Regions from separate parts of the Mycolicibacterium phocaicum genome, predicted to be linked through region 2. Evidence: predicted binding sites of a transcription regulator. Region 2 holds the regulator's gene; the other holds the start of a gene.
The links. Region 2 encodes LexA, which represses DNA repair genes until DNA is damaged. Its sites were predicted from a motif close to CGAACANNTGTTCG; they were not measured.

Region 1 (11,983 bases), 1.0 Mb from region 2:
ATCGATTTTCGCGCGCGTCATGCCGCCGCCGCTGTTCTTGGTGACCAAGGCATCGATGCGATGGTCACGCAGCAGCGCCAGCTCGTTGTCGTAGTCGTACGGGCCACGGGACAGCAGGATGTGATGATGCCGCGGCAGCGTCTCGGCGTCCGGCGGCGTGACGGCGCGGATCAGAAACCAGGCGTCGGAGCCGCGGAAGGCCGTCGTGCCCGAGCGCCCCGTGGTGAGGAAGACCCGTTGGGAGCCGCGGTCTTTGACGGTTTGTGCGGCCTGCCGGTCATCGGCGACCACGATGGCGTCACCGTACGGCCACGCCGGCCGGGCCAGCACCAGGTGCGGCAGGCGCAGGCCGGCGCAGGCCTGGGCGGCATTGGCGGTGATGTTGGCGGCGAACGGGTGCGTGGCGTCGACGACGGCGGTGATGCCGTTGTCCTGCAGGTACGTTCGCAGGCCGGCCACGCCACCGAAGCCGCCGATGCGTACCGGGCCGACCGGCAGCGCCGGGTCGGGGACGCGGCCGGCCAGAGAACTGATGAGCTCGATGCCGGGGTGCAGCCGCTTGGCCAGTGCCCGTGCCTCGGACGTGCCGCCCAGGAGCAGTAGCTTCATCAGTGGGTGGCCCCGCGGCGGCGGCCGCTGGAATACAGGTAGCTCTCGGCAAACCCTTGAGCGCCCAAGGCATCTCCGACAAAGATGACCGCGGTCTTGGTGATGCCCGCTGCCTTGGTCCGCTCGGCCAGTTCGGCCAGGGGGCACGTGATGACCTGCTCGGTCGGCCAGCTCACGAAAGCTACCACCGCACAAGGGGTTTCCGGACGGTACCCGCCTTCGAGCAGCTGCGGGACGATGTTGTCGATCTGGGCGGCCGCCAGGTGCAGCACCAGGGTGGCGCCGGGCTTGGAGAGGGCCACCAGGTCCTCGCCGTCGGGCATCGCGGTCGACAGCGTCGCCACCCGGGACAAGGTGACGGTCTGGGCCACGCCGGGCACCGTCAGCTCGCGCCCGAGTGTCGCGGCCGCGGCGGCGAATGCCGGTACACCAGGGACGATTTCGTAGGCGATACCGAGCTCGTCCAGCCGGCGGCACTGTTCTGCCACCGCACTGTAGATCGAGGGATCGCCCGAGTGCAGGCGCGCCACGTCGAGTCCAGCCTCGTGCGCGGCGACCAACTCACCGATGATCTGTTCCAGGTTGAGCGGGCCGGTGTCGACGACCCGCGCGTCCGGCGGGCAGTCCGCCAGCAGATCGTCGGGCATGATCGAGCCGGCGTACAGGCAGACCTGGCACGACCGCAGCAGCCGCTGCCCGCGCACCGTGATGAGATCGGCGGCGCCGGGACCCGCGCCGATGAAGTACACCGTCATTCTTTGACCACCGTCCACTGGGTTATCGGCAATGCCGGGCGCCAACCGGTGAAGCCACCGATCGGTTCGCCGTGATAGTGCTGGAACCGACGCAGATCGCCACCCAGCTTCGAATAAAGCTGCACCACAAAGGCTTCCGACTCTGCCGTCACCGCATTGGCGACCAGCCGGCCACCGGGTTCGAGGGCGTCGTAGCAGGCGTCGAACAGCCCGGGCCGGGTCAGGCCGCCACCGATGAAGATGGTGTCCGGGCCGGCCACGTCGGCGAAACTCTCCGGCGCCGCGCCACGGACATCGACGCGGACGCCGAACGTGGTGACGTTGGTGGTGATTCGCTGACGGCGCACGTCGTCGCTCTCGAAGGCGACCGCCCGGCCGCCCGAGGCTCGGCACCATTCGATGGCCACACTGCCCGAACCCGAGCCGACGTCCCAGAGGATTTGATCTGGGCGCGGCTGCAGCGTGGCCATGGTCACCGCGCGGATGTGCTGTTTGGTGATCTGCCCGTCGTGGTCGAAGGCGTTGTCTGCCAACACCGCCCCGATGCGGAGATCGGGTGCGTACCGCACGGCGATGACATTGAGTGCGTCGACACGCGGGCCCCTGATGTCCCACTCCTGCGCTGTCATCGTGGTGACGCGTTCGGCCGGCCCGCCGAGTTGTTCCAGGACGGTGAATGCCGAATAGCCGCGTCGGGTTTCGGTGAGCAGTCGGGCCAACGCCCGCGGGGTGTCGGCTCCCTTCGACAGCACGATGGCTTGTCCGCCCAGTCGCATCGCGGTGTGGGGTGCGGCATTGACGAGGCTGATCACCTCGGTGTCCTGGACGCTCCAGCCCAGGCGCGCGCACGCCAGGGTCACCGAGGACACGTGCGGCAGCACCGTGACGCGATCCCGACCGAACAGCCGGATCAGGGTGGCGCCGATGCCGTGCAGCATCGGGTCGCCGGATGCCACCGCGTGGACATCCCCCAACCCGTCGAACAACGTGGGCAGGGCCGCCAGCATCGGCGACGGCCAGGCCCTCCGCTCGGCGGTGACGTCCGCGTCCAGCAGGTCCAGCTGCCGCGGACCGCCGAAAATCACTGTGGCGCCGAGTAGTTCGTCACGAGCAGCCTGGCCGAGCCCGGCCATGCCGTCGGCGCCGATACCGACGACCGTGATCTTCCCTTCGCTCTCGCTCATCCGCGTCCTCGGCTCTTCACGCAAGCGCTCATCGCGGCATCTTCCGCCAGATCGCCTTCGGCACGAAACGAGTCGTGAAGATCAGCGGGCGGATACCCCACGGCACCCAGACGGCGGACTTGCCCTTTCGCAGTGCTGCCCCGGCCGCCTCGGCGACCTGCGCCGGCGTGCTCGACATCGGCGCCGGGTCCATGCCCTCGGTCATCCGCCCGATCACGAAGCCGGGTCGCACGATGAGCAATTGGATGCCGGTGCCGTGCAGCGCGTCGGCCAGCCCGCAGGCAAAGCCGTCCAGCCCTGCCTTGGCCGACCCGTACACGTAGTTGGCGCGGCGGACCCGCGCCCCGGCGATCGACGAGAACACCACCAGCCGACCTCGGCCGGCGGCGCGCATGTGCTGTGCGAGCAGCGTCAGCAAGTTCACCTGGGCCACGTAGTCGGTGTGTACGACGGCCACCGCGTGCGCCGCGTCGTCCTCGGCGCGCGCCTGGTCCCCGAGGACACCGAAGGCCAGGACCGCGGTGCCGATGGGCCCGTGTTCGGCTTCGATCGCGTTGACCAGCGCGGCGTGCGACGTCAGGTCGTCGGCGTCGAACTCGCAGGTCCGCACGTCGGCGGCGCCTGCCGCGCGGACAGCCTGCGCCTCGCCGGTCAGCTGGTCGGCCCGGCGCGCGGCGAGCACCACCGTGTTGCCCGGCGCGAGCCGGACGGCCAGTTCCAGGCCGATTTCGCTGCGGCCGCCGAAGATGACGACCACCTCGCTACTGGTCTCCGCCGTGTCGTTCACGGCTGCGATTATCACCTGCGCTACTTTTGATCACGATGGCGAAGGCAACGACACGGCTCACCAGTGACGCGCTGGCATTCCTCACCGAGCGTCATCTGGCCATGCTGACCACCCTGCGGTCGGACAACTCCCCGCACGTCGTGGCTGTCGGATTCACCTTCGACCCGAAGACCCACATCGCGCGTGTCATCACCACCGGCGGTTCCCAGAAGGCCCTCAACGCGGCCCAGCGTGGCGTCGCCGTGCTGAGCCAGGTCGACGGCGCCCGCTGGCTGTCCCTGGAAGGCAAGTCGACCGTCAGCAACGACGCCGACGACGTCCGCGACGCCGAGCTGCGCTACGCCCAGCGCTACCGCACCCCGCGGGTGAATCCCCGTCGCGTCGTGATCGAGGTCCGGGTCGAGCGTGTCCTCGGCTCAAGTGAGCTGCTGGACCGCGGCGAGGCTTAGTCAACTTTTCAGGTTCTTCTCCGGCGACCTGCTGATCGTGGTGACGGTTCGACTCCCACCATCTGACACTCAATCGCTCTGCGGATAACGGCTCGGGGCGGCGGAGTGGGCCGATCCGCGGTCGGCTACGGCCAGGCGTGCAGATCCCGCGGCGCGTGGTGCCGCGGGGCGTGCGGTACCGCCGCCGCGGTTGGTCGGCGTGGCGTTCCGGCGCCGTTGGCGCTGGATCAGCTTGCGGGACTGTCGGTTTCGCCATCGCCGCCGCCTTCGCCCTCGGCCGGGTAGAGCGTCGGGCGGTGGTACTGATTCGTCCTTGGTTGGCCGACATCGAGCAGTGGTGGTGGGGTCCAGTGGGTGCGGCCGTCGGGGCCCATGGTGGTGCTCCAGCCGCCGGTGTCGACCAGCCGGTTATCACAGCCACAGGCCAGGGTCATGGCGTCAACATTGGTCAGGCCGTCCTCGCGCCAGTTGGTGATGTGATGGGCCTGGCTGCGCGAGGCCGGGGCGGTGCAGTTGGGTTTGGTGCAACCCAGGTCCCGGGCGAACAGGGCCAGCCGCTGCGCGGCGCTGGCGGTGCGCGCCGCCCGACCCAGATACAGCGGCTGGCCGGTGTGGTCATCAAACACCGCGAGGTAGTTGTCCGACCCCTGTGCGGCCATCCGCACCAAATCCTTCACCGGCAGCTTCGTCCCGGTGTGGGTCACAGCCATCCCGGTGCGCTTTTCCAGGTCGGCGACGGTGCAGGTGGCAACCACCGCGACGGGGAGCCCGTTGTGCTCGCCCAACATGCCCGAGGTCAGGGCCATGCGGGCCACCCACATCTGCGCATCATGCTGACGCTGCGCCAGGGTGCGGGTGTCGTTCGCGATCTGCTCGGCCGTCGGTGTCCCCGAGTAGCAGGGCGTCTCATCAGCCGGGTTGCACATCCCGGGCGCGGCGTACTTGTCGTAGATCGCATCCCAATACGCCCGAGCCTCGGGGGTCATCGTGCCGGACACCTCGCTGGTGCCATCGGCGCGTTGCTTACCGTGGGCGATGCCCCGTTTGCGGTCACGTTCGGCGTCATCGGGTTCGGGACCGTCCTGATCCAGCCGGTACAACAAATCCGCGGCCGCACGCCGAAGCTCTTCAGGGGTTTTGACCCGGGCGCCGGCCACCAAATCCTTCTCGCACTGGGCGACGGTGATCGGGTCGGCCGCCCACAGCGGCAGCTTCTGGAAAAACCAGGTGATCACCTGCACGTGCTCACTGTTGATCGCACCCTCAGCCAGCGCGGCGGCCACCAGCTCCCACACCGGGCCCAACGCCTCCCCGGTGATCGCCGACCGCGGACCCAGATGGTCACAGTCCCGAACCCGGCGACGCGCCTCCTCGCGGCTGACGCGGAGCCGGATATGCAACACCTCAGGCCAATTCTTGGCCCCGATCTCTTTAGCGGTGGCCTGAGTTTGGGCGGCGGCCAGAATCTGCTGATCGACCGCCTCGGCCGCGCACTTCAGGGTTTCGCGGCGCGACTGCAACGCCAACAACGTTTTGATGGGCAGCCCGCTGTAATCCAGGGACGCGAGCCGAGCCTGCGAAGCCTCGTACGCGGCGTACGCCTCCTCGATGACAGCCGGATCGGTCAACCCCATAATCGAACAATAGTTCGAAGCACCGACAAGAAACCGCGGCACGTGTGACACCAGTTACCCACTGTGACCAGCGCAAACAAAGTGACCAAAGTTTTTCTCGCGGTGGCCGTTCAGAACAGCATGAACTGGCCGCCGGCCGGCGTCCGGTCAGCGAAATGGACGCGCCGTGGCGGCGTGCCCGACGGGTGCGTTGCGCATGGCCGACGACATGTAACGCGGCCCGCCAACCGGCCTGACAACGGCAACCAACCGGCATGACGCACGTCACCCCGGCATGGTTCGATCTAAGACGCCATGACTATCGCGAGCCCTTTCCCCGAGGTCCAGATCCCGACGTCGGCCGTCTACGAGTACATCTTCGGTTCGCTGGCCGAACAGGATGCCGATCGCATCGCGATCACCGAGGTCGCGACCGGTGCCGAGTACACCTACCGCGAGCTCATCACCCGGATCGAGGCCTTCGCCGGCGCGCTGGCCGCCCGTGGTCTGGGCGTCGGCGACGTGGTCGGCCTGCTGGCACCCAACAGTGCCGCGTTTGCCATCGCCTTCCACGGCATCCTGCGGTCCGGCGCCACCGCCACCACGATCAACGCGCTGTTCACGGCCAAGGACATCGCCAAACAACTGACCGACTCCCGTGCGGCCATGCTGATCACCGTCACGTCGCTGGCGCCGCAGGCGCTGCAGGCCGCCGCCGAGGTTGGGCTGCCCGCCGATCGTGTCGTCGTGCTCGACGGTCCCGGCACGGCGGCCGACGGCCATCCGAATGCCGCCGAACTGCTGGAGGCGGCGTCGCCCGCGCCGCAGGTCAGCTTCGACCCGGCCACGCACCTGGCGGCCCTGCCCTACAGCTCGGGTACCACGGGAAATCCCAAGGGCGTCATGCTGACCCACCAGAATCTGGCGGCGAATGTGGCGCAGATTCGGCCCATCCAGGGCCTGATCCCCGAGGACCGCGTGCTCGCGGTGCTGCCGTTCTTCCACATCTACGGCATGACGGTGTTGCTCAACTCGGTGCTGCACGCCCGGGCCCGGCTGGTCATCATGCCGAGCTTCGACCTGGCGCTCTTTCTCAAGACCATCCAGGACCACAAGTGCACGTTCGCGTTCATCGCGCCGCCCGTCGCGGTGGCCCTGGCGAAGCATCCGATGGTCGACTCCTACCGGCTCGATTCGCTGAAGGGCCTGATGTCGGGCGCCGCGCCGCTCGATGACGACCTCGGGATGGCGGTCTCCGACCGCCTCGGCTGTCCCATCGTGCAGGGCTACGGCATGAGTGAGCTGAGCCCGGTGAGCCACTGCATGCCGTTCGACGGCGGCCGCGAACTCGTCGGCGCCGTCGCACCGTTGAGCTCGTGCGGCTGGACCGTGCCGAACGCCGTCAGCAAGATCGTCGACCCCGATACGGGAGCCGAGATCGGCCGACCCGAGCACGGCCTCAGCGAGGTCGGCGAACTGTGTTTCCGGGGCCCCAACGTCATGGCCGGGTACCTCAACAACGACGCCGCCACGAGCGAGACCATCGACGCCGACGGCTTCCTGCATACCGGTGACCTGGCCCGGGTCGACGCCAGCGGCTGCATCTACATCGTCGACCGGCTCAAGGAACTCATCAAGTACAAGGGCTACCAGGTACCGCCGGCCGAACTCGAGGCCGTGCTGCTGACGCACCCCGGTATCGCCGATACGGCAGTGGTCGGGGTGCGCGATCCGGAATCGGGCGAGGAAGTACCCAAGGCGTTCGTGGTGCTGCAACCGGAGTCGGCGTTGACGGGCGACGAGATCATGGATTTCGTCGCCGGTCAGGTGGCGCCGTACAAGAAGGTCCGGCGGGTCGCGTTCATCGATGCGATCCCGAAGTCCGCGGCGGGCAAGATTCTGCGCCGCGAACTGCGCGACATCCGCGAGGTCTAGCCCGGCAGCGTCTGGCCGATGTCGCGCGCGGCCCGGGCCTGGCGATAGCCGACCGCGAGCCCGATGAGCGGCATCAACACCAAGCCCGCCAGCCCGAACAGGTCGCCCCGCAACCCGACCGGCTCGGCGGCGGCCCATACCGGGATACCGGTGTGGTCGGCCGCCAGCAGATCCGCGTCGCCCTCCATGCGCGGCGCGGCCGGCGCATGCATCTCGACGGCCAGTGGGGCCGCCGCCGGCGCCGCCCACCACGAACGTCCTGCCGTCGTACCGGTGTGCTGTTCGGCTACGACGACGGGCACCATCGCGTTGGGTGGCGTGAGGGGCGCGGCATCGGGGCCGTCGGAACCTCTGTTCGACTGGGCGTTCGCGCCGTTTCCGTTGCCGTTTCCATTGCCATTTCCATTGCCGCCGCCCTTGCCGTTCGACGAACTGCCGGAGTTGGTCTGGCCAGACACCGACGAATTGCCGGCGGGATTGCCGCGCGTCGCGGAGCCGCCGTTGCCGGAATTGCCGTTGCCGGGATTGCCGCGGGAGGAGCCGCCTTGGGAACTCCCCGACTTACCGTTCCCGCCATTGCCGTGAGACCCGCCGGGGTCCGCGGCCGCGACGGCCGGCGAGGGACCGGCCAGCGCCAGAAACGCCGCGACCGAAAGGCTGGCGACCGTCAGCAGCGCATCGTCACGGCGCACGTCCGCCCCCGATCACTTCCGCTGAGTGGCACCCCGCAGCGCACTCTGGACCTTCATCATGGCACGTCACCGCGCCGAGATTGACGATTTCCGCGGTTCGCTGGACACGGCAGAACTCACGCCGCATCCGGGTCCTGAGCAATGCCGTCGGCGGCCTTGCGGAGCACGGTCAGCGCCGTACGGGCCCACTTCTCTGTGGCGCCGGCCAGGCCGCAGGAGGGCGTGAGGCCGACGCGCTCGCGCAGCACCGTCCGGGGAAACCCGAGCCGGTCGGTGACGCTCGCGGCCGCGGCGGCCACGGTCTCGACCGGCACCGGGCGGTCGGGTGCCACGCCCGGCACGACCCCCAGCATGATCGTCCGGCCCGCCTCGACCCACTCACCGATGCCATCCAGGTCGGCCGCGATCAGCTTGGTCACGTCGACGGAAATGGCACTGAAAGCGGTGCGCGCCAGGGTTTTCCACGGCACCTCAGTGGCACAGACATGAATGCTCGCCGGTCCGCCGACCGTCGCGATGCACTCGTCGAGCAGACTCGCGGCCAGTAGCGCGTCAACCGGCGCCACCGGCGACATCCGGGTCACCCCGGTAAGCCGCCCGGCCAGGGCTGCGGGCAACGCCGGTTCGTCGAACTGCACCACCACCTCGGCGTCACAGCGGCGCGCAACCTCGGCGCGATGGTGCGCGACGCCCTCGGCGAGCGAACCCGTCAGGTCCCGCAGGGCGCCCGGATCGGTGATTGCCCGGTGGCCGCCGGACAACTCGAGTTCGGCCGCCAGCGTCAGCGGACCCGGGACCTGCACCTTGATGGTCCGTCCCGTCCCGCGCAAGCCGGACTTCTCCCACGCCTCCTCGAGCGCGTCGACATCCTCGTCGAGCAGGCCCGTGGCGCGGCGCACGACGGCACTGCGGCCGGGTGCAATGCGGTAACCGCGGGGGACGGTATCGATGCCGATGTCGACGAGCAGTGCGCCCGCCCGTCCGATGATGTCGGCGCCGATGCCACGCGCCGGCAGCTCCACCAGATGCGGCAGGGCGGGCAGCTCACCGACCACGACCGCCGCCGCTTCCCGGGCGACCGTCCCCGGCCACGAGCCGATACCGGTTGCCTGAGCGAAAACAGTCACGCCGCCAACACTATTCGATGGCTTCCCCGGACCCCTCTTCCACGTAGCTCCGCAGCCGGTCCAGGGCGCGGTCCCACCGCTTCGACAGCGCAATCAGATACTCGCTGGCCTCGGCGAGCGGGTCCGGCTGGATCCGCCAGATGCGCTCACGCCCGTGCCGACTGCTGGTCACCAACCCCACCGCCTCCAGCAACAGCAGATGTTTGGTGGCCGCCTGCCGGGTCACCGGGATCACCTGTGTCACTTGCGAAGTCGAGCACGGACCGGCCTCACAGAGGCGTACGACGATGCGCAGCCGGTTGGCGTCGCCGAGCGCGTCGAACAGCGGCGCCCGGGCCTCCACGGCGGTACTCACACGAGCTCGTCCAGGTACTTGCGTACCAGTTTCGTCTGGGCTTCCCAACCGCCGCTGTTGGCCTCGAACGCCGCCGCGCGACGGTCGGCCGGGATGCTGTCGAACCCGGATTCGACGATCTGCAGCAGCACGCCGTCTGCGGTCTCGGTCAGGGTGAACTCGACCAGCGTGGTCGGCTCGGCGTCGTAGTCGGCGCCGGGTTCGACGGCGTACGGATGCCAGCGGAATGCCAGTCGGCGCGACGGCTCCACCGCGACGATGTGCCAGACGGACAACTTCCCCGCGTGCGGTTCCTGCGCGGCGGCGACCTCGTCGTCGACCTCGGTCGGGGTGATCACGCCGGTCACCGACTGGCCCGCGACGAACGGGCCGTCGAAGCGCACGCCGAACCAGCGACCGAACTCATCGGCGTTGGAGATGGCGCGCCACACGCGGCCCAGCGGGGCACGCAGGGTGACTTCTTTTTCGATGCGATCGGAATTCATAAGCAACCTCCTGGTTGCCTTTTACGCTACGACGCACCAGCGCCAAGCGCAACCTTTTGGTTGCTTTTGAAGGGGTCAGCGCGCGATCGTGGCGCTGCCGATGACCTCGTCACCGTCCGGGTCACGCCGATACAGCACCATGGTCTGACCTGGGGCGACACCGCGCAGCGGCGTGCGCAGCTGCACATCGAGCACGCCGTCCCGGAACTCGGCGACCGCATCCGCCAGACCCCCGTGCGCCCGCACCTGAATCAGGCACTCGACCGGACCCTCGGGCGCCACACCGGAGGTGAACACCGGACGCTCGCCCGTCAGCGCGTGAATCTCGAGATCCTCCACCCCACCGACATGCACGGTCCCGGTCTCGGCGTCGATACCCGTGACATAGCGCGGCAGGCCGTCCGGCCCCGGACCCGCGATGCCCAGCCCCTTGCGCTGACCGATGGTGAACCCGTGCACGCCGTCATGCTCGGCGAGCTTCGTGCCGCCGGCATCGACGACCGCGCCCGGCCGGATGCCGATGCGCGCGCCGAGGAAGGCCCGGGTGTCACCCGACGGGATGAAGCAGATGTCGTGACTGTCCGGCTTGTCGGCGACCGCCAGCCCACGCTCGGCGGCCTCCTGACGAATCTGCGGCTTGGGGGTGTCGCCGATCGGGAACAGTGCGTGGCTGAGCTGCTCGGCGGTCAGCACGCCGAGCACATACGACTGGTCCTTGTCGGCGTCGACGGCACGACGCAGCCGGCCGTCCTCCAGTCGCGCGTAGTGCCCGGTCGCCACGGCGTCGAATCCCAGCGCCAGCGCCCGGGCCGACAGCGCCGAGAACTTGATCTTCTCGTTGCAGCGCACGCAGGGGTTCGGCGTCTCGCCACGGGCGTACGACTCGACGAAGTCGTCGATGACGTCTTCCTTGAAGCGGTCCGCGAAATCCCATACGTAGAAAGGGATTTCGAGGATGTCCGCGACCCGGCGGGCATCCCCGGCGTCCTCTTTGGAGCAGCAGCCGCGTGACCCGGTGCGCAGGGTGCCGGGCGCGGTGGACAGCGCCAGGTGCACGCCCACCACGTCATGGCCCGCGTCGACCATGCGCGCCGCGGCCACCGAGGAGTCCACTCCCCCGCTCATCGCTACCAGAACCCGCATGACTACCTTCCCAACCCGGCACTGGCCAGTGCGGCCTGACGGGCCCGCTCGACCGCGGCCGGCAGCACGGCCAGCGCGGCATCGACGTCGGCGTCAGAACTGGTGTGCCCCAATGAAAATCGGAGTGATCCGCGGGCGCTCGCCGGATCGGCACCCATCGCGATCAACACATGTGACGGCTGTGCGACGCCGGCGGTGCAGGCCGAACCCGTCGAACACTCGACGCCCTTGGCGTCCAGCAGCATCAGCAGGGCATCGCCCTCGCAGCCGCGAAAAGTGAAGTGCGCGTTGCCCGGGAGCCGATCCTCGCCGGTGCCGCCGTTGAGCACCACGTCGTCGATGCCGGACAGCACGCCGTCGACCAGGCGGTCCCGCAGGGCGCCGATCCGGATGCGGTAAGCGTCCAGGCCCTCGACCGCGACGCGCGCTGCGGCAGCCATGGCCACCGCCCCCGCGACATCCGGCGTGCCCGAACGCACGTCACGTTCCTGACCACCACCGTGCAGCAGCGGCACGCAGGCGACATCCCGGCGCAGCAGTAGCGCCCCGACCCCGGTCGGGCCGCCGAACTTGTGTGCCGCCACACTCATGGCGGACAGCCCACTCGCCGCGAAATCGACCGGCACGGCACCGACCGCCTGGATCGCGTCACTGTGGATGGGCACACCGAATTCAGCTGCGACAGCTGCCAATTCGGCGACCGGCTGGATGGTGCCGACCTCGTTGTTGGCCCACATCACGCTGATCAGCGCGACGTCGTCATGGGTTTCGAGAATCTCACGCAGGGCTTCCGCGGAGGCGGCACCCGAACTGTCCACGTGCAGCCACGTCACCTCTGCACCCTCGTGC
Region 2 (11,983 bases):
CGAGGGCGCGGGCAAGGCCACTGACAGCCGCAACAGCACCTTCAGTGCCGCTGACAAGCCGGTCATCTTCTGGACGCCCGACAACGGCGCCTGGGTGGTGCGCGGCGCCATCAACGCCGCCTGGGACAAGCTCGGCGGGTCGGCCGGCACCCTCGGCGTACCCACGGCCGACGAGTCCTGGAAGGGCGACGTCGTCACCCAGCCCTTCACCGGCGGTGAGGTGAGCTGGAACGCCAAGACCAAGGCGTTCACCACCACGCCGGCCGACCTGGCCGGCCAGCTGACCGGCCTCGACGTGCCGGGCGACGCGACGACGGCCATCGCCGCCGCACGACGGGCAGCCGGCGGGCCGCAGGGCACCCTCGGAGACGAGCAGGGTGCCCAGTACAAGGTCGGCGACGGCGTGGCACAGAACTTCGCCGGCGGCACCATCTTCTATTCACCGGCGACCGGTGCGCACGCGATCACCGGCGACGTACTGGCCAAATACCGCGCGGCCGGCGGCCCGCAGGGCGATCTCGGATTCCCGGCGAGCAACGAGACCGACGGCGGCATCTCGCCCACGAGCCGCATCGCCACGTTCGCCGCCGCCGACAACCCGGCGATCTTCTGGACGCCCGAGCACGGCGCGTTCGTCGTCCGCGGCGCGATGAACGCGGCGTGGGACAAGCTCGGTGGCGCGACCGGCAAGCTCGGCGCGCCGACCGCCGATCAGACCGTCAGCGGCGACGTCGTCAGCCAGAAGTTCACGGGCGGTTCGATCTCGTGGAACAAGTCCAGCCGTGCGTTCAGCACCGAGCCGGCAGAACTGGCGTCGCAGTTGGGCGGCCTGCAGGTACCCAGTGTCGATCTGCCGGGCGGGGTGACCTCGCAGTCCGACGAGGCCGGCAAGTGGTACCAGTTCCACTGGTGGTGGTTGCTGGCGATCATCCCGCTGCTGCTCGTCGTGGTCGGCATCGTGATCGCGTCGCTGCTGCGGCGCCGGCGGCACGCCGGACCGGACGCCGTCGACGATCAGGACGCGTACGACTACGACGACCACGAGCTCGGCGACGGGGAGTACGGCGACCCGCAGTATGCGGACGGCGGTGTCGACAGTGAGTACGGCGACGAGTTCGCGGCCGAGGACCAGCAGTTCGACGGCCCGCACGGCGGGCCCGCGTTCCAGAGCAACCCGGACGTCATCGACACCGCGCCGACGGTGTACCCCGATTTCACGGCCGAGCAGCCCGCCGACGAGCCCGCCGACGGTGAGGCGGACGCCGATGCCGATGCCGAGGCGCAAGCCGAGCTCGACGCCGAGCCGGTCGACGCGGCCGAACCCTACGAGCCTGAGCCGCAGGCGAGCGGCGACGACGGCGACCGCGAACCCGCCGACGAACCGACGGCCTCGGTGCAACTCCCGGATGCGTTGCGTCGTGGTGGCGCGGCGGCGGGCCTGACCGCGGCCGGGTTGGCGGGCTTCGCCGGACTTCGGCCCCGGGACCCCGCCGACCGTGTCTGGGCTGCGCCGGCCGAGGACCAGGAGACCGAGGACCAGGCTGACGAGCGTGCGTCCGAGCCCGAGGAACAGGTGGCCGAGGCCGAGACGCCGGAGGTTTCGGAGGCGGAACCGGCAGCCGAGGCTCCTGTGGACGAGGCGCCTGCGGAGGACGCCGTCGCGGCCGGTCCGGCCAGCGGCCGGCACCATGCGCTGGGGGCCGAGGAACCCGAGACCGCGCAGATGTCGTTCCGCGTCGCGACCGGTGCGGAGCCGCCAGAGGGCTACGGCATCAAGGCCAATACCGAGTCGGGTTTGTACTGGGTGCCGGGATCTCCCGGGTATGACGAAGCGCCCGTCCAAATCTGGTTTGCCAGTGAGGAATTCGCGGTCACCAACGGGTTCATCCGCGGCTGACCGGAGTCATGACTGAGCCCCGCTGCGAGCGACTGCAGCGGGGCTCATCTCTAGGTCTGGCAGCCCTCAAATCTTGCGGATGACGGTCACGACCTTGCCGAGGACGACCGCGTCGTTGCCCGGGATCGGGTCGAACGCCGGGTTGTGCGGCATCAGCCACACCTGGCCCTTGGTGCGCTTGAAGGTCTTCACCGTGGCCTCACCGTCGATCATCGCTGCGACGATGTCCCCGTTGTCGGCCACGTTCTGCTGCCGCACGACGACCCAGTCGCCGTCGCAGATCGCGGCGTCGATCATCGACTCGCCGACCACCTTCAGAAGGAACAACGAGCCCTCACCCACGAGTTCGCGGGGGAGCGGGAAGACGTCTTCGACGGCCTCTTCGGCAAGGATCGGGCCGCCGGCGGCGATCCGGCCGAGCACCGGCACGAACGTCGGTTCGGGCAGCGCGTCCGAACCGGAGACATCGGTTGTGATGGTGGCGCCCGTCGAGTCGTCCGCACCGCGCACGTCCACGGCGCGCGGGCGGTTCGGGTCGCGGCGCAGGTAGCCCTTCTTCTCCAGCGTGCGCAGCTGGTGGGCCACCGACGAGGTCGAGGTGAGGCCGACGGCGTCGCCGATCTCCCGGATGCTGGGCGGATAGCCGCGGGTGGTGACCGAGGTGCGGATGACGTCGAGGATGGTCCGCTGGCGCTCGGTGAGGCTGCTGGACCGTCCGCCTGGCTGGGTGTCCGGGGTATCGGTGCTGTCGCTCATGCAGACGAATCTAGCCCAGTGCGGACGATTCATCAAACATGTGTTCGAGATCGGGCGGGTCGGCGTGTCGCGGACGGATCTCGTCGTGACGTCGTGAAAGGGGCGGCGGAGTCGGCGAACGGAACTTGTCGGTGGGTCGTCGTATCGTTCGCAACAGTTCGATCACATGTTCTACCTTTCGAACATTTGGGCGATATAGTCGAACACAAGAGCGATCGAACCTATGTACGAACTCCTGAGAGGAACCGACATGACCGTCATCACCCGCGAATACCCGACCGACGTCGTCGTCCGCACCGTGCCTCGGCGTGGAGATGTGAATCCGCACCGCCAGGCCCGGCTGCGGCCGGCTGGTTCCCGTCCTGCGGGCGCGGCCTTCCGCCACCGCGGTACGGGAGTACTGACCTCCCGGGCCTCGCACCGTCGCAACCCGATCACGCCGTTGACCACGGTGATGCTGGCTCTGGTCGCGGCCGGGATCACGGTGTGGCTGGGCCTGGTGGCGCAGTTCGGCGAAGCTGTCCAGCCGACATCGTCGGCGGCCTCGGTGCCCGCACAGCTCGCGGTGGTCCGGGTGCAGACCGGGGAGTCCATTCAGCAGGTCGCCCGGCGCGTGGCGCCCGACGCGCCCGTCAGCGCCGTCGTCGACCGCATCAAGGAGCTCAACAAGCTGCCGTCGGTGGCACTGAACGCCGGTCAGACGCTGATCGCGCCGGTCGGCTGAGGACAGCCCGTGCGCACCTCGATCGGCACGGCGCCCGGCCGCGTCCGAGCGGCACGGGTAGGCTCAAGACCGTTCGAAACGGTCGATTGTCGGTGCGGCGAAGGAGCGGTGATGCACTGTCCGTTCTGCCGGCATCCGAACTCGCGTGTGGTCGATTCACGGGAAGCTGATGAAGGGCAGGCGATTCGGCGTCGCCGGTCATGCCCGGAATGCGGCCGCCGGTTCACGACGGTGGAAACTGCGGTCGTCGCGGTGGTCAAACGCAGCGGCGTCACAGAACCGTTCAGCCGGGACAAGGTGATCAAGGGCGTGCGGCGCGCCTGCCAGGGTCGGCAGGTCGACGACGATGCCCTGAACCAGTTGGCACAGAAGGTCGAAGATGCGGTGCGGGCCACCGGATCTCCCGAAGTGCCGAGCCATGAGGTCGGGCTGGCGATCCTCGGCCCTTTGCGTGACCTCGATGAGGTCGCCTATCTGCGGTTCGCCTCCGTGTACCGCTCATTCTCGTCCGCTGAGGACTTCGAACGCGAAATCGAGGCGCTGCGCGCGCACCGCGGCGTGACGTCGTCGGGCTGACTGCCGCTAGGTCGCGCTGCGTTCGTCGGTCTCCATCGCGTCGAGCACCGCGAACTTCGTATCCTGCGGGGCGTCGATCGATTTCGCGGTGACGCCGGTCTGCAGTAGGCCGCGCAGGGCATCGCGGTCGTACACCGACGGCGCGGTGGTGTCGATGAACTCCTCGACGAGCTTCACGAACCGATCGGGATCGTCATGAAATGGGAAATGGCCCGAGTTGTCGAAGAACTCGAGCCGAGAACCTGGCATCGCGGCATGGGCCAGCTCGCCATGAGCAGCCGGGATGACGGCATCGTGGGTGCCCCAAACCAATTGCACCGGAATGGCTTCGGTCAAATAACATCGATCCAGCATCGTGACCACCTGGCCCCGCCAGTCGACCACCGCACGCAGGGTCCGGGCAAAGGCGGACGAGGCCTTGGGTTCGGGCAGGTCGTTGAGGATCCGCAGCATGTTCGGCAGGTCGTGACCCAGACCGGTCGACCCGAGCAGCGCGCCGCCGAGACGTCCGGCGAGCTGAAGCGCGGGCAGCACCAACGGGATTCGCAACAGCGCCAGCGCTTCGGTGCCCAATGGCAGGGCCGCGAGCCGCAGCGCGATGTTCACGTCGCGGGTGACGCCGCCGGCACCCACCAGCACCAGGCGATCGATCAATTGCGGGAATTGATAGGCGAATTGCATGGCCACGCCGCCGCCCAGCGAATGGCCGACGACCGTTACCCGTTCGATGTCCAGCACGCTGAGCAGGTCCCGCATGCCGTTGGCGTACGCCGCCACCGAGTAGTCGGCGCGCGGTTTGTCGGACTGGCCGTGACCCAGCAGGTCTGGGGCGATCACGGTGAAGCGCTGCGCGAGGCGCGTCTGAACGGTCTCCCAGGTGGTGGAGTTGTCACCGATGCCGTGGATGAGCAGGATCGCCGGTCCCGAACCGGCTATCCGGTACGCCCGCCGGTAACCGTGGATGGTGCGGTATTCCAGCCGCGGCGTGACGTCGCGCACCGAGTGCAGGGTGGGCTTCCCATCGGACATCGTCCCAGCTCCTTCCCATCGTGTCGGCGGAGCCGACCGCGTGGTCAGTCGCCGACAGTGCCGTCGTCGCCGGCCTGGGGATCGGAGAATCCGTCGCCGGACTGTTCGGCGAGGAACTGCTCGAACTGTGCGCCGAGCTCGTCGCCGCTGGGTAGTTCCTCGTCACGTGCCAGCAACGACCGATTTTCCTGAGCAGCGACGAACGAATCGTACTGTTGTTCCAGTGCACTGACCACTTGAGCGACTTCGGCGCTGGCCTCCACCTGCTCACTGATCTTCGTGTACACCTCGGCGCCCGCCTCGGACAGCTCGTGGAGCGGGATCTGCAGCGATGCGATCCGCGAGACCTCGCCCAGCAGGGCCTCCGCGGCCGGCGGATACGCGGTTTGCGCCAGGTAGTGCGGCACGTGCACCGTGAAGCCCAGAGCTTCGTGGCCGTGCTGAATCATCCTGTACTCCAACAGGTTCGACACGCTGGCCGGAACCTGCACCTCGCCCACCCATGGCGTGTGATCAGCGATCAGTTCCTTGTTGCCCGCGTGTGCGGTCATGGTGACGGGCCGCGTGTGCGGCACCGCCATCGGGATGGCGCCCAGCCCGATGACCTGCCGGACCCCGAGCCGCTCGGAGAGCAGCCGCACCGCCGTGATGAATCGTTCCCAGCGCAGGTCCGGCTCCATGCCGGCCAGCAGCAGGAACGGCGTCCCGGCGGTGTCGTGCAACGCGTACAGATTCAACTCGGGGTCGTCGTACTTGGTGAAGTGATCGGTGGTGAACGTCATCAGCGGTCGACGCGACCGGTAGTCCAGCAGCTCGTCGATGGCGAACGACGCGACCAGTTCGGTGTCGAGCGTGTTCTTCAGGTGCTCGGCAGCCAGCCGGATGGCATGGCCGGCATCGGAGAAGCCTTCGAGGGCGTGCACCATCACCGGTCCGCGGCCGTCGGCGGCGGACAGCTGGGGCGCGGGGAACTCCAGCTCGTACATGCCGCTCTGCTCGGGCTGATACTGCTGGCCCCGGTGGTCTTCGGGCCGCTGGTCGCTCGCGTCCGCGTGCCCGTCGTGCTCGCTCACCTTCACACTCCTTGCCGTACTGCCTCGCCCACATCTCGCAGTGGGGTGCGTCTCCTACAAGTGTCTCGCATTCTCACCTTGTTCCCCGGGTCACCCCGGAGTACGCCATGGTGCACCAGATGCTGCTCGGGCAGGAGGTATCGGGCAAGATCGGACAGATGCTGGGCACCCGACTGGTCGTGAGCGCGCTCGTCGCGCTGTTGGCCACTGCGTGCAGCCCACCTCCGATCAAGGCCGACCCCCGCACCGGCGACGTCGGCACGGTCAGCGCAGGTGCGGCCGCAGTCCCGGGGCCCCGTCTCGATCCGCGCGTCGGAGCGGTGTTCCTGGGCAGCGATTCGGTACACACCTGCAGTGGCGCGGTGCTCGACTCACTGGCGGGAAATCTCATCATCACGGCCGCCCACTGCCTCGATTCGTCGGTCGAGGCGACGTTCGCACCCGGTTACCGCGGCGGCGTGCCCGGGGACTTCTGGCACATCGACGCGGTGTACCTGGATCCGCGCTGGGTCCGTGGCCAGGACCCGGCAGCCGACTTCGCGATCGCCCGGGTCAGCCACGGCGGCGCGCCCACGACCGAGACGCTGGAGCACCGCGCCGGCGGCGGCTTCGTGCTCGGCGCGGCGCCCGGTCCGGACGTTCCGATCACGGTGACGGGATACCCGCTTGGTGACGGCGGCGGTCAGGTCAGCTGCAGCGGTCCGACGTCACGCCCGGATCGCGGTTTCCCGGCGCTGCGCTGCCCGGGGCTGGTGGACGGCACCAGCGGCTCGCCCTGGGTATCGGGGAACGAGGTCAGGGGAGTGGTCGGCGGTCTGCAGGGCGGTGGTTGCAGCAGCAACGAGCTGTCGTACTCGTCGCCCTTCGATGTGCAGGTCCAGGTGGTGTATCAGCGCGCGCAGGAGGGTGGCCCGGCAGACCGTGCCACCGGCGCCCCCGACGACGGGTGCAGCACCTAGCTCCTGAATTGGTTGAGCGCCCGCAGCTTGTTCATCACGTCGAGCGCGGCGACCTTGTAGGCCTCGGAGAACGTCGGGTAGTTGAAGACGGCGTCGACCAGGTACTCCACGGTGCCGCCGCAGCCCATCACGGCCTGGCCGATGTGGACCAGTTCGGTGGCGTTGGAGCCGAAGATGTGCACGCCGAGCAGCGTGAGGTCCTCGGTGGAGACCAGGAGTTTGAGCATGCCGTACGAGTCGCCGGCGATCTGCCCGCGGGCCAGTTCGCGGTAGCGCGACACCCCGACCTCGTACGGGACCGAGCTGTCGGTGAGATCGACCTCGGTGGCGCCGACGTACGACACCTCGGGAATGGAGTAGATGCCGATCGGCTGCAGGTCGGTCATGCCCTTGCAGGGCTCGCCGAAGGCGTGATAGGCCGCGAGCCGGCCCTGGTCCATCGAGGTCGCCGCCAGCGCGGGGAAGCCGATGACGTCGCCGACGGCATAGATGTGGTCGACCTTGGTCTGGTAGTTGTCGTCGACGAAAATCCTTCCGCGGCTGTCGATCTCGAGTCCGGCCTGGGCGACGTCGAGGTGCTCGGTCTGGCCCTGCCGGCCGGCCGAGTACATCACTGTCTCGGCGGGGATCTGTTTCCCGCTGGCGAGCGTGGTCAGGGTTCCGCCGGGACCCACGTCCACGGCGGTGACCTCTTCGCCGAACCGGAACGTCACCGCGAGGTCGCGCAGGTGGAATTTGAGGGACTCGATGATCTCGGAATCGCAGAAGTCCAGCATCGTCGGCCGCTTCTCGATCACGGTCACCTTGGTGCCGAGCGCGGCGAACATGGACGCGTACTCGATACCGATGACTCCGGCGCCGACCACCACCATCGACTGCGGCAGGCTCTTGAGGTCCAGGATCCCGTCGGAGTCCAGGACGCGTTCTTCGTCGAAGTTCACCCCGGCCGGGCGGACGGGCTTGGTGCCGGTGGCGATGACGACATACCGCGCCCTGATGTTGACGTTCTCGTCGCGGGTCGGGTCCTCGATGACCAGGGTGTGCGGGTCGAGGAAGCGCCCGTGCCCTTCGAACAACTCGACCCCGTTGCGCAGGAGCTGGTTGCGCACGACGTCCTGTTCCCGGCCGATGACGTGGGTGGTGCGGCGCAGCAGGTCGGCAGGGGTGATCCGTTCCTTCACCCGGTAGCTGGAGCCGTACAGTTCGCGCTGGCTCATCCCGGTGAGGTAGACGACCGCCTCACGCAGCGTCTTGGACGGGATGGTCCCGGTGTTCACGCAGACGCCGCCGAGCATGCGTCCACGCTCGATGACTGCGACGGATTTTCCCAGCTTGGCGGCGGCGATCGCGGCCTTCTGCCCACCCGGGCCGGATCCGATGACGACGAGGTCGAACTCCTGCGTGGAACCCATGACAGCCAGGTTGGCACGGCGCGCGTGATCATGCAGCCGGATCATCGGCGAACTTTGCGGAAACACCTCGCGCGGGACCGTTATCCACAGATCCGAGTTCATCCACAGACCGGCCCGCAGGCCGCGCCGGCCGACGATTCCTGACGGACCGTGCTGCCACCTTCAGGGCATGACATCTTTCAGCTCATTCGATTTCCAACTGAACCGGCCCGGCGCCCTGATCGCGGCAGTGCCTGCGGTCCTGGGATTTGCGCCGGAGAAGTCACTGGTACTCGTCACGATCATCGGCGGCGAGATGGGTGCGGTCCTGCGCGTCGACCTGTCGGAGGGATTCTTCGAGGCCTTGCCCGACGCCCTCGGACATCTCTCGGACATGGCCGCCGCCGCGGACGCGGATGCGGCCATCGCGGTGATCGTCGACGAACACGGCGTCGACTGCGCGATGTGCGCGGACATGTACCGCGACGTGAGCGACGAACTCGAGGACGCGCTGTCCGATCACGGCATCGAACTGTTCGCGGTGCATGTGGTCGACCGGGTGGCCGCCGGCGGCCGGTGGCAGTGCGCCGACGGCTGCGGCAACGCCGGCATCGTCGAGGATCCCGAATCGTCGCCTGTCACCATGGCTGCGGTGCTCGACGGCCGGCGCCTCTACGCCCGGCGCGCGGACCTCGTCGAGGTCGTGGCCGTCACCGACACACAGCGCGCCGAGGCGTTGCGGCCGGCGATCGAAAAGCGTGCTGCCACAGTGGATTACCGAGGCCGTCCCGATGCCGATGCGCGCGCCGACGTCGAACATGCGGTGGCGTGTGCCACCGGTTCGGCGGACGCGCCATTACTCGATGACGACGCGGTGCGCCTGGCCTGTGCGGTGACGGATTCGCGGGTGCGGGACACGCTGTACGCGCTGGCGGTCGGCGAGCACGCCGCCGCGGCCGAGTCGGTGTGGGCCGCGCTGGCCCGTACCCTGCCCGCGCCGTGGCGGCTGGAAGCGCTGGTGTTGCTGGCCTTCAGCGCCTATGCCCGTGGCGACGGACCGCTCGCCGGCGTGGCGTTGCAGGCCGCACTGGACGTCGACAGCGAGCACCACATGGCGGGGCTGCTCGACTCGGCACTCCAGGCCGGCATGAGGCCGGACCGCATCCGGGAACTGGCACTAACGGGCTACAAATTGGCGGAGCGCCTCGGCGTGCAGATGCCGCCGCGCAGGATCTTCGGCCGGTCGGCGTGAGCCGCGTGGTCTTCGGGTCAGACCTTCTCGACGCGGACCGCGTGTGCCATGTGATGCGGCAACTCGACCTGTTCGTGGCCGGGAATGACGATCAGGACGCTGCCCTGATCGGTGGCCTGCACCGTGACACGCGCATTCGGCACGACGCCGGCATCTTTGAGCCGGGCGATCAGCTCGGTGTCGCCCTGGACGTGCTCGGTCAGCTGGCGCACCCGGACCGCGACCGGGAATCCGGTGGGCAGTTCGGTGAGCCGCACGAGGCTGGCGTCGGCGTCGCCGGCCGGGATGACGCCGAGTTCGGCGAGGCCGGGGATCGGGTTGCCGAACGGCGACGTGGTCGGGTTGTCGAGCACCTGGACCAGCCGGCGTTCGACGTCCTCGCTCATCACGTGTTCCCAGCGGCAGGCCTCGGCGTGGACTTCCTCCCACGGCAGGCCGATCACATCGACCAGCAGGCGCTCGGCAAGCCGGTGCTTGCGCATCACCGACACCGCCAGCGACCGGCCCTTGTCCGTCAGCTCGAGGTGGCGATCACCGGCGACGTGCAGCAGCCCGTCGCGCTCCATCCGCGACACCGTCTGGCTGACGGTGGGGCCGCTCTGCTCGAGTCGTTCGGCAATGCGCGCACGCAGCGGCACCACGCCCTCTTCTTCGAGGTCGTAGATCGTCCGCAGGTACATCTCGGTCGTATCGATCAGATCGTTCATGCCAAATTCCTCCAGGCCTCCGCCGGTGCCCAGCTTACCGGTTTGGCCGGGTCAACAGGCATCCACCACGGCTCATCGGCGCTGTGATTCCGATGGCCGACGGCGGCGGGCGGACCGCCCGACAAAAACGGTGCCCGCCGGGCGTTCCGGCGGGCACCAGGGTGTGCAGTTGTGGGTGGCGGCGGTCAGCTCGCGTAGGCCCGCAGGCGCTCGGCGCGCTCGCCGTTGCGGAGCTTCGACATGACCTCACGCTCGATCTGGCGGACCCGCTCGCGGGACAGGCCGAACAGCTTGCCGATCTGGTCCAGGGTGCGGGGCTGACCGTCGTCGAGGCCGAAGCGCAGCCGGATCACCTGCTGCTCGCGCTCGTCCAGGGTGGCGAGCACGTGGCGGATGTCGGTGTGCAGCAGCTCGGAGATAACGGCGTTCTCGGCCGAGAGCGCTTCGGAGTCCTCGATGAAGTCACCGAGCGGAGCTTCCTCGTCGGTACCGACCGGCATGTCCAGGCTCACCGGGTCGCGGCTGTGCTCGAGCAGGTCGTTGATCTTCTCGACCGGGATGCCCGACTCTTCGGCGAGCTCTTCGTCGGTGGCCTCACGTCCCAGGCTCTGGTGCATCTCGCGCTTGATCCGAGCGAGCTTGTTGACCTGCTCCACCAAATGGACGGGGAGCCGGATGGTCCGGCTCTGATCGGCCATGCCGCGCGTGATCGCCTGACGAATCCACCAGGTGGCGTAGGTCGAGAACTTGAAGCCCTTGGCGTAGTCGAACTTCTCCATCGCCCGGATGAGGCCGAGGTTGCCTTCCTGGATCAGGTCCAGCAGCGGCATGCCGCGGCCCGTGTAGCGCTTGGCCAGCGAAACCACGAGGCGGAGGTTGGCTTCCAGCAGATGCCGGCGTGCGGCTTCGCCGTCGCGGACGATGGCCGCCAGGTCACGCTTGCGGTTGTCGCCGAGTCGCTTCTTGGTCTCCAGCAGGTGCGCCGCGTACAGGCCGGCCTCGATGCGCTTGGCCAGTTCCACCTCGTCCTCGGCGTTGAGCAGGGCGGTCTTACCGATGCCGTTCAGGTAGACGCGCACCAGGTCCGCGGCGGGACTCTGGGCGTCAAGATCGGAATCGATACGGCTTGTGGTGGCTTTTGCCATTTGCGGCCTCCTGCTCGTGCTCAGCTCGAACTGTCACTAGCTTCAACGCCCGAGTTGTCGGAGAAGTTCCCGAGGCCCTGTCGTCTCATGGCCTCTGACCTGCGGTTTTTCCGCGTCGACCTGAGAATGTCCTTAGAAAGGAGAAAGAAGGAAACTCAGGTGGAGATCAGGGCTCGATATCGCCGTCGATGACCGGGTGCCGGTCCTCGATTGCCGGCCGCTCGGCGGTCGGGAACATGGGCGCTCGTCGGGCCGCGTCGTAGCGGCGCGGTTCCTGTGCGGTGCGCGGCGGGCGGTCGTTTGCGATGAGTACCGCGATCCACGGCAGGGGAATGGATGCGATGAGGATGGCCAGCGAGATCAGGCCGTTGTGCCAGATGCTGTAGGCCAGGGCCGCCAGCAACAGCGCCGGCACGCGGAACGACATGATGGTCAGGTAGCGGCGGACGCGGGCGCGGTGCTGCTCCTCGTAAG

Region 1: the regulator LexA is predicted to act here: its motif matches at 5,422-5,435, upstream of G6N46_RS01035 (HNH endonuclease signature motif containing protein).

The regions. Positions count from the first base shown of each region.
Region 1 is NZ_AP022616.1:205,446-217,428, reverse strand. Features, by position in the region: gene G6N46_RS01060 (cobalt-precorrin-6A reductase) at 1-609, opposite strand, end outside; gene cobM (precorrin-4 C(11)-methyltransferase) at 609-1,364, opposite strand; gene cbiE (precorrin-6y C5,15-methyltransferase (decarboxylating) subunit CbiE) at 1,361-2,548, opposite strand; gene G6N46_RS01045 (decaprenylphospho-beta-D-erythro-pentofuranosid-2-ulose 2-reductase) at 2,577-3,335, opposite strand; gene G6N46_RS01040 (F420-dependent biliverdin reductase) at 3,371-3,784, shown strand; gene G6N46_RS01035 (HNH endonuclease signature motif containing protein) at 4,012-5,418, opposite strand; gene G6N46_RS01030 (4-coumarate--CoA ligase family protein) at 5,713-7,332, shown strand; gene G6N46_RS01025 (hypothetical protein) at 7,329-8,024, opposite strand; gene G6N46_RS01020 (methionine synthase) at 8,141-9,151, opposite strand; gene G6N46_RS01015 (ArsR/SmtB family transcription factor) at 9,162-9,506, opposite strand; gene G6N46_RS01010 (SRPBCC family protein) at 9,503-9,991, opposite strand; gene mnmA (tRNA 2-thiouridine(34) synthase MnmA) at 10,067-11,134, opposite strand; gene G6N46_RS01000 (cysteine desulfurase family protein) at 11,137-11,983, opposite strand, start outside.
Region 2 is NZ_AP022616.1:1,254,757-1,266,739, reverse strand. Features, by position in the region: gene G6N46_RS06170 (LGFP repeat-containing protein) at 1-1,897, shown strand, start outside; gene lexA (transcriptional repressor LexA) at 1,964-2,653, opposite strand; gene G6N46_RS06160 (LysM peptidoglycan-binding domain-containing protein) at 2,904-3,377, shown strand; gene nrdR (transcriptional regulator NrdR) at 3,489-3,953, shown strand; gene G6N46_RS06150 (alpha/beta fold hydrolase) at 3,960-4,982, opposite strand; gene G6N46_RS06145 (proteasome assembly chaperone family protein) at 5,027-5,968, opposite strand; gene G6N46_RS06140 (trypsin-like serine peptidase) at 6,163-7,014, shown strand; gene sthA (Si-specific NAD(P)(+) transhydrogenase) at 7,011-8,426, opposite strand; gene G6N46_RS06130 (DUF4192 domain-containing protein) at 8,596-9,657, shown strand; gene G6N46_RS06125 (iron-dependent transcriptional repressor DtxR) at 9,675-10,364, opposite strand; gene G6N46_RS06120 (sigma-70 family RNA polymerase sigma factor) at 10,550-11,509, opposite strand; gene G6N46_RS06115 (DUF3099 domain-containing protein) at 11,676-11,983, opposite strand, start outside.